Regions from separate parts of the Gottfriedia sp. NPDC057991 genome, predicted to be linked through region 2. Evidence: riboswitches for the same ligand, from Rfam matches in the RefSeq annotation. Region 2 holds a riboswitch; each other region holds the start of a gene.

Region 1 (3,293 bases), on a different contig from region 2:
AAACTATGCCTCATTATTAATACCTCCTTCTTTGAATTACCATTTAGCCGTTCGCCTTACTCATTTTAAATTTACAGAATCTTTATATAATTTATTCGCTTAACGAATAAAAAACCCTTTTAAGCTCCATCTCTATACTATACGGCTCAGCAACTCTGAACGTGATGAATATTGATAAAATCAATATTTCAAAGCCTATATATATATATAAGAATTTGTACGCCTAAAAGGGTTTATTTACTATTTAGTTTTCTACTACTACTTCTTCATTAATACGATCTAATTCATATCCTTTATGAAGAGCATGAACTGCTTCTTGTAATTTTGATTTTGGTACCACTGTTGATACTTTAATTTCAGAAGTGCTTACCATTTTTACAGGAATTTCACTTTCAGCTAAAAATTTAAACATTTTTGCTGCAACTCCTGGATTTGAAACCATTCCACTACCTACAATTGAAACTTTAGCAAGTTCACTTTCAAAATCAAATGAGCGGTAACCTAAAAATTCTTTCTTCGATTCTAGAACCGTAATTGCTTCCATCATATTTTCAGATTTGATCGAGAATGAAAGATTTACTAAATTATCTGATGTTACACTTTGAATAATAATATCAACATCAATACCTTCACTTGCTAGTAAAGTAAAGATTTTAGGTAATAAATCAACATGGTTATTTAAACCATTTAAAGTCATCCTTGTTACATTAGATTCGAATGCGATTCCTCTTACGACTGATTGTTGTTCCATTTGTGTTTCCTCCCCAATAAATGTACCGATTTCATCATGTTGACTTGAACGAACTTGAATAATTAAATTATAATTTTTTGCGAATTCTACTGCTCTTGGATGCAAAACTGCTGCTCCTAAAGCTGCAAGCTCTAGCATTTCATCATAAGAGATATGGCTTAATTTAGATGCACTTGGTTCAACTCTTGGATCCGTAGTATATACCCCTAATACGTCCGTATAAATATCACATCGTTCTGCATGTAAGCTCGCAGCTAATGCTACTGCTGTTGTATCTGAACCACCACGACCTAATGTCGTAATTTCATTGTTGTCACTTAAACCTTGGAAACCAGCAACAATTACGATATATCCTTCATCAAGTAATTGTTGAATTCGATCCGTACGAATTGTTTCTATACGCGCATTTCCATGAACAGATTCAGTTTGAATTCCAGCTTGCCAGCCAGTTAGTGAAATAGCTTTAAAACCTTTTGCTTGGATTGCCATTGCTAGTAAGGAAATCGAAACTTGTTCCCCTGTAGTAAGTAACATATCTAATTCACGTTTACTGTTTTGTGGACTAATTTGAGCTGCTAAACTAACTAGTTCGTCTGTATGATGTCCCATCGCAGATACAACTGTAACTACTTGGTTTCCTTCTTTATATGATTTGGTTACTGTTTCAGCAACATGCTGAATTCGTTCAATTGAGCCTACTGAAGTACCACCGAATTTCTGAACAATAATTCCCATTTTTCTCATCCTCACTTTTTACTTAAAAAAGAATACAAAAAAGCGCGTGAAGCAATGTTCACGCGCCTAATTTACAAGTAAATAAAATAGACAAATCATCAACATCTCTTCAATAGCTCCCCGCATAATTATTATGCGACAGTACTACATTTCTTAAATGCAGTCCCAACAAAATGAATTGTGGATTCATTTTGTTTCGGCAAAACTTCCTTTCAACTGTCCATCACAACGCCACACGTCTATGACAGCATACTCTTAAGTTTTGCACCTCTATTACGAGAGAAAATCATTTAATTTTAACTAAAATATAAATTATTTTGAAAATAGTGTCAAGATAAAAATTTTGGTAACTTTGTCACTCTTTATGGAAATGCTGAAAAATTTCTTCTGCAATATTTTTTGGCATTTTAGCTGCTATTAACTCATCGATTGATGCCTCTTTTATTTTTTTGACTGATCCAAAATGTTTAAGAAGGGCTTTCTTTCTTGTTCCACCAACACCTGCTATGCCATCTAAAGCAGATTGAACCATTGATTTACTATGAAGCTGACGATAAAATTCAATTGCAAATCTGTGTACCTCGTCTTGAATTCTTTGTAATAAAAAGAATTCTTGGCTTTGTCTACCAAGTTGGACAATTTGAGGTGGTTGTCCTATTAATAACTCTGAAGTGCGGTGTTTCTCATCTTTAACAAGTCCAGCTGTTGGGATGAATAAACCTAACTCATTTTGAAGTACATCTTCAACTGCAGCTAGATGTCCTTTCCCACCATCCACAATTATTAAGTTTGGTAAAGGTAAATTCTCTTTTAATGCTCTTGAATATCTTCTACGTACTACCTCACGCATTGAATCATAATCATCGGGTCCTACAACAGTTTTGATTTTATATTTGCGGTAATCTTTTTTTGAAGGTTTTCCGTCTATCAAAACAACCATAGCTGAAACAGGATTTGTTCCTTGAATATTTGAATTATCAAATGCTTCAATTCGATACGGAGTTTCAATATTTAAAATATCCCCTAGTTTTTCTATAGCTTTAACTGTTCTTTCTTCATCTCGCTCGATTAATTTAAATTTCTCTCCGAGTCCAATTTTGGCATTTTTATTTGCTAATACAACAAGTTCCTTTTTTTGACCTCTTTTTGGTTGGAATACAGGGATTTTTAGTAAAGCTTTTAAAATTTCAGTATCAACTTTATCTGGTACAAAAATTTCTTTTGGTTTTATATTATGTGGTTTTTCATAAAATTGTCCAATAAATGATAGGAACTCTTCCTCTGGTTCATCGTAAATTGGAAAATATGATACATCTCGCTCAATTAATTTTCCTCTTCGAACAAAGAATACTTGAACACACATCCATCCCTTGTCAACCGCATATCCAAATACATCACGATCAACTAAATCACTACTCATCATTTTCTGCTTTTCCATAGTCGCTTCAATTGAAACAATTTGGTCTCGATACTCTTTCGCACGCTCGAAATCTAATTGTTCAGATGCAGCAAGCATTTTTGCCTCTAACTCTTTTCGTATTTGGTCTTCCCCACCGTTTAGAAAACGGGCAATTTCATTAACTATTTCTTGATTTTGATGATCAGTTACTTCTTTAACACAAGGCGCAAGACACTGACCAATATGATAATATAAACAAACTTTATCTGGTAATGATGAACATTTTCGTAATGGATATAGACGATCTAATAATTTTTTTGTTTCATTAGCGGCAGTAGCATTAGGGAATGGTCCAAAATATTTTCCTTTATCTTTTTTTACATTTCGCGTAATCAATAAGCGAGGATG
Region 2 (3,293 bases):
ATTTTCTGGTTCGACATGAATTAATATTTTAGGATCTACTAAAACCTTTTTTATTTCATCTTCTATTTTGTCACATAGTAAATGGGCTTCTTCAATGCTTAAGTATGATGGTAATACTAAATGAAAATCTATATGCTCCTCTGCACCCGAACGTCTCGTGCGTAAGTCATGGTATTCGATAAATTGGGATTTAAAAGAATTTAATACATTTTCGATTTGTTTTAATTCATCTGTAGAAAGTCCAGTGTCTAGTAGGGGGGTAAACGACTTACGTCCAAGTTCGATTGATTCCTTCATTATATAAATTGCGATTCCAATTCCAATCAATGCATCTAGAAATTCCCAACCAGTAAGACTAACTAAAATTAAACTTACTGCAACTCCGAGTGATGAATAAACGTCTGTTAATAAATGCAAAGCGTTTGATTGCATTGCAACAGAATGAGTTTCATTTCCTACTTTTTGAACGATTTTTCCTACTCTCCAATTGATTAACGCTCCAATTAACATGACCACTACACCGATTATTGGCATTTTAATTGGGGTAGGATGAAGTAGCTTTTCAACAGATTCAATGATAATCCAAATACCAGCTACAAATATTAAGATTGTTTCGACTGTACCTGAAATATTTTCAAACTTACCATGACCATAAGGATGTTCCTTATCGGGCGGTCTGTTTGAAATCCTTACAGAGAAAAATGCAATGACTGAAGCAACTAAGTCCAATAAAGAATGAATTGCTTCAGAGATAATTGCTACGGAACCAGTAAAAATCCCGACAATTAATTTTAATAAAACGATGAATGTGTTGCTACATATTGAAAGTACTGCTATTTTGCTTGAACGCAATCTATTCACCCCTGTCCAATTTTTTCTACTTAAGTTAAGAGTTTTGTAATAAGGCAACAAAAAAGAAAAACCACTAACAGTTTGTTAGTGGTTTGTTTTTTTTAGATTTAATTTATATTTATTTAAATGATTTTTCATTTTTGAATCACCTTTTCTCTCGCATAAAACATATTCTATATTATAGATATTATTTTGAAAAGGAAAAGCTGTGTGTATGAAGTGAATATAAATCGACAATATTATTCAAAAATGGTTTGACATCTATTTTTAGACTGTGTTATACATAGACTAATATAAAAAAAAACAGTCTATTCGTAGAGGTTGCATTGTATATGAGTATCATTTTAGAGAACTGTGGGTTCTATGACGAAATGAGAAAGGATCCTATGCCGAAGAAATAAATTGCCACACATTTTATTTCTGGGACTACATTTAATAAATGTAGTACTGTCACATGTGTTTGTGAAGAGCTATTGAAGAGATGTGATTGGCTAAGTCCTTTTTTAAAAGCGATAGGCACATGAACATATCCTTCATGTGTCTTTTTTAATACACTAATACATTGAAGGAAGCTTCTTAGAATGATCTTACATTTGATTTGAAGGGAGAATACGAATGTATTTACATGGTAATAGTCGAATTAATAATGAAGGACATTTAGAAATCGGAGGTTGTGATACTGTAGATTTAGTAAAAAATTACGGTACACCTCTATACATTTATGACGAAGCATTAATTGAATCAAAATGTAGGGAATTCCACGAAGCTTTAAGAGAAACGGGAATGAAATATCAGGTTGCTTACGCGAGTAAAGCGTTCCTATGTGTTGAACAAGCCCGCTTAATCGAAAGAGAAGGTCTATGTCTAGACGTTGTTTCTGGTGGAGAGTTATATACAGCTTTGCAAGCAGGTTATCCAGCTGAGAAAATTCATTTTCACGGAAACAACAAAACAATTGAAGAAATTGAAGAAGCTTTAAATGCAAAAATCGGTTGTTTTGTAGTCGATAATTTCTTTGAACTAGAAGTCTTACAGGCCTTAGCTGAACAACGTAATGAAGAAGTATCAATCTTATTACGTGTTACGCCAGGCGTTGAAGCACATACACATGAATATGTAATGACGGGCCAAGAAGACTCTAAATTCGGATTCGATATTATGTCTGGTCAAGCTAATGAAGCAGTTGAAGTTTCATTAAATTCAAATAACCTAAAATTATTAGGAGTACATTCACATATAGGATCTCAAATTTTCGAACCAGACGGATTTGTTCATGCAATCAATGTATTAATGAGTTTTTTAAATGGACTTAAAAACGATTTAGGCTTTACAGCTGAAATATTAAATGTAGGTGGAGGCTTCGGTATTCGCTATACTTCAGAAGATGAGCCTTTAGCTGTTGCTATTCATATAGAAAAAATTACTACTATTATTAAACAGCAATGTGAAGAGCTAGACTACAAATTACCAGAATTATGGTTAGAACCTGGACGTAGTATTGTAGGTGAAGCTGGAACAACACTTTATACGATTGGCTCAACAAAAACTCTTCCTTCAATTCGTAAATATGTATCTGTTGATGGGGGAATGACTGATAATATTCGTCCTGCATTATACGGATCAAAATACGAAGCGATGCTTGCAAATCGAGCAAATGATGAGAATAAAGAAGTTGTATCGATTGCTGGTAAATGCTGTGAAAGTGGCGATATGCTAATTTGGGATTGTAACTTACCTGTTGTACAAAACAATGATCTATTAGCCGTATCTTGCACTGGTGCTTATGGCTATTCAATGGCTAATAATTATAACCGTATCCGTCGCCCAGCAGTAGTCTTTGTTAAAGGTGGTGTTTCAAGAGAAGTAGTTCGTCGCGAAACATATGAAGATTTAGTTCGAAATGACAGAGTTTACATCGAAAACTCTCGTAGATAGATAATTAACGTTTTTGTGTTATTTGTATCAATACTGACACTTCTATATAATATAGAAGTGTTTTATTTCGTTTCCTTTAATAAAAGATGATAATTTATCGACATATAAAGACATATTTATCATTTATATTACAATATTGTAACAATTGCGACTCTCTTCGGGAATCTATGGTATAAATATTTACGTAGATTAGCGAGAGGAGAAACGCTGAAATGTTAAGAAAAAAACTAGCAGTGCTGGCGATGGCAAGTACAATAGTATTATCATTAGCGCCAAATGCTTCAGTATTAGCTGATAGCAAAGTTGAAAAAAAGCAAGCTGAAGTAGATAAGTTCCAATCACAATTTAAAGAATTAAGCAACGAGATAGAGAAAATAGATCAACAAATTAAAACAACTAAGCAAAACATAGAAGGAAAAAAAGCAGAAATTTCTGAAACAGAAGAAATTATTAAAGATAAAAAAGCAAGAATTACATATTTACAAGACAGAATTCAAAAACGTAAC
Region 3 (3,293 bases), on a different contig from region 2:
AATATGAAAAAAATTTTTCTCATAAAATCCACTCCCTTACTATATATAATAACATGCAATACATAAAAAAATGTTAAATCATGGTATTTTAGCTTGGTGTTCTAAATTATCGAAAGGTAAAAGTATATAGGAAGTAGAATAGAAATTAATAGAAAAAATTAAACGTGTATGCTCTAGTTATTTATGAGTTATTTAAGCTGGAATTAACTATAAAGGAGGAGGGAATCACATGGGACAAAACAAACATGCACTACATCTTCATAAGCGTTTAAACACTTTGCATACAAAACATAATGAACGAGTTGCTGAGTTTCATAAACAGCACGCGCTTCAGATTGAAAATGGTGAAAATGGAAATGGCTTATTAGCTAAATGGGAAAGATTCATTTATTTCAAAGGAAGAACTGTATTTAAGGCAATTAAGGGAATCGCCAAGTGAAAAGTATGAACATAGGGGATTGGGAAACCATTGCCCTTTTTCATATTTCTGTTCCAAATCGAATAAAAACTTGGTAAAAATCTGCTATTTATCTAAAAAGATCAATCATATCAGCTTCAAGCTAAAGCACTGTTGAGATATCCCCCACCAGCGTCAGTACATTCCCTTTTTTACAATGTAAAAAAAGGGCGCCCCATTCGTCAGTTAATCTGACTTATGAGACAGCCCCATTATTTGTTATTAGCCTTCACCATGTAATCGATAAGCCATGTGGTTTGTTGGACCAACGTATTGATTAAGTGGGAATGAATGACGAATTGCTTCAGTAATGAATTTCTTTGCAGTGTAGATTGCTTCTCTTGGTTCTGCTCCTTTAGCAAGCTCTGCACAAATCGCTGCAGAGTAAGTACAGCCTGCACCGTGTGTATATGTAGTTTCAATTCTGTCAGATTCTAGGTGCTCTATTTTTTCACCGTCGAATAATACATCTATTGCATTTTCATGCTGAATTTTGCTTCCACCTTTAACTAAAACATATTTAGCCCCTAATTCATGGATTATGCGTGCTGCTTCTTCCATTTGTTCAACAGTGCAGATTGGCGGCATTTTAGCTAATTGAGCTGCCTCAAATAAATTTGGTGTTACAACTGTTGAAAGTGGCACTAAAACTTCTCTTAATGCATCATTCGTCTCAGGATGTAGAGCCTCGTCATTTCCTTTACAAATCATAACTGGATCTACAACAACTCGATCTATATTATGTTTTTTTATTGTTTTTGCAGCTAACTCAATTATTTCAGTTGAACCAAGCATACCTGTTTTCATTGCTTGAATACCAACGCCAACAACGATTGTTTCTAATTGTGCTGCAATTGTATCTATATCAATTGGAAATACTTGATGATGCCAATGATTATGTGGATCCATCGCTACTAGAGTTGTAATTGCACTCATGCCATAAACATTACGTTCCTGAAATGTTTTAATATCAGCTTGTAATCCAGCTCCACCACTACTGTCAGATCCCGCAAGTGTCAATGCTTTATAAATTGTCATGTGAAAAATTCCTCCTTTGAATTACATAGAATTATTATACAAAAACATATGTGCTACGTACAAGACATGAGTATCCTGAAGCGAAAATAAAGAAATACATCTTTTAAGTAGAGTCTATTTTTGTCGAAAAATCTATTGACAAACTAGATTAATAGATTGTATATTGAGTTTATAAAAATTAATTTAATATGATCTTTATCTCGTCTGGATAGAGGCGCAGTTTTGATTAGTCGTTACTTTGAGGTTTATGGTACCTGTGAAAAGTAATAAAAGGTGAAACTGCCGAAGTAATAAATTTACCATTTAAATTTATTATTGGGCCTATTGCTGAATAAGCATAGGACTGTCACAAGATTTCTTGTGGAGGGCTATTGAAGAGATGTTGATGCTGTTTGACACATATAATTGAGTCTTAAACACGTGAACATTGCTTCACGTGTTTTTTTGTATTTTACCAGATTTTCCATTCTTTACATATTGACGAAAATACTGAGTAAAATAAACATCATACAACACTTTTATACCGTCCCATTTTCTCGCGTGAAGATAAGATTGCAAGAATCAAGAGGAGGCAATAAGATGGGACAAAAAAACCCTAAAAATGATAAAGTAGTATCGAATACTCACGATGGTTCTTTAAAAAGGGGCCTTAAAGCAAGACATTTAACGATGATTTCAATTGGTGGTTCAATTGGGACAGGTTTGTTTTTAGCTAGTGGAACTTCAATTAGTGAAGCTGGTCCTGGTGGATCTGTTTTAGCTTACGGACTAATTGGTATTATGGTTTATTTCTTAATGACTAGTTTAGGTGAAATGGCGACTTATTTGCCAGTTTCTGGTTCATTTAGTACTTATGGATCTCGCTATGTTGATCCAGCATTTGGTTTTGCTATGGGTTGGAATTATTGGTATAACTGGGCAATCACTTTAGCATTTGAATTATTAGCTTCAGCAATGCTGATGAAATATTGGTTCCCTCATTCTCCAGCAGTATTATGGAGCGGAATCTTTTTAGTGATTATATTAGGTTTAAATTTACTTTCAGTTAAAGGTTACGGTGAATCAGAGTTTTGGTTTTCATTAATTAAAGTTGTAACTGTAATTGTCTTTTTAGTTGTTGGTATTGCAATGATTTTTGGCATTATCAGTGGACATCATGCAGGTTTCAAAAACTTTACTGTTGGAGATGCTCCGTTTCATAATGGATTTTTAGGTGTATTATCAATCTTTATTGTTGCAGGTTTCTCATTCCAAGGTACAGAGTTAATCGGTGTTGCAGCAGGTGAGACAGAACATCCAGAAAAAAATGTTCCAAAAGCTATCCGTCAAATTTTCTGGCGTATCCTTTTATTTTATGTTTTAGCTATTATCGTAATTGGTTTATTAATTCCTTATACAGATCCTGGTCTAATAAAAAATGACGTGGCTGTTAGTCCATTTACTCTAGTATTTGAAAAATTAGGTGTTGCATTTGCAGCCTCTGTTATGAATGCAGTTATATTAACATCAGTTTTATCTGCAGGTAATAGTGGAACTTACGCTTCGACTCGTATGTTATATACTCTAGCAATAGAAGGAAAAGCTCCTAAATTCTTAACAAAAGTAAATAAAAATGGTGTTCCTACAAATGCTTTATATGTAACACTTGCAGTTGGTTCATTAGCTTGTTTATCTTCATTCTTCGGTGAAGGTCAAGTGTATACTTGGTTATTAAACTTATCAGGATTATCAGGTTTCCTTGCTTGGTTAGGTATTGCGATTTCTCACTACCGTTTCCGTAAGGCTTATGTTGCTCAAG

Evidence for each region. A riboswitch is a leader RNA that binds a small molecule or an ion and turns the genes downstream of it on or off. The one in region 2 is predicted to bind lysine.
Region 1: linked by a shared signal. The riboswitch ahead of ACFVR2_RS00230 (aspartate kinase) and the one ahead of lysA (diaminopimelate decarboxylase) in region 2 are both predicted to bind lysine.
Region 3: linked by a shared signal. The riboswitch ahead of ACFVR2_RS03995 (amino acid permease) and the one ahead of lysA (diaminopimelate decarboxylase) in region 2 are both predicted to bind lysine.

The regions. Positions count from the first base shown of each region.
Region 1 covers NZ_JBHVQN010000001.1:44,804-48,096, reverse strand. Annotated here, with positions in the region: gene ACFVR2_RS00235 (G protein-coupled receptor family protein) at 1-14, opposite strand, end outside; gene ACFVR2_RS00230 (aspartate kinase) at 245-1,486, opposite strand; lysine riboswitch at 1,592-1,767, opposite strand; gene uvrC (excinuclease ABC subunit UvrC) at 1,842-3,293, opposite strand, start outside.
Region 2 covers NZ_JBHVQN010000012.1:26,092-29,384, forward strand. Annotated here, with positions in the region: gene ACFVR2_RS24465 (cation diffusion facilitator family transporter) at 1-852, opposite strand, end outside; lysine riboswitch at 1,160-1,333, shown strand; gene lysA (diaminopimelate decarboxylase) at 1,468-2,787, shown strand; gene ACFVR2_RS24475 (C40 family peptidase) at 3,000-3,293, shown strand, end outside.
Region 3 covers NZ_JBHVQN010000001.1:801,611-804,903, forward strand. Annotated here, with positions in the region: gene ACFVR2_RS03985 (hypothetical protein) at 230-439, shown strand; gene pdxK (pyridoxine/pyridoxal/pyridoxamine kinase) at 680-1,495, opposite strand; lysine riboswitch at 1,697-1,874, shown strand; gene ACFVR2_RS03995 (amino acid permease) at 2,075-3,293, shown strand, end outside.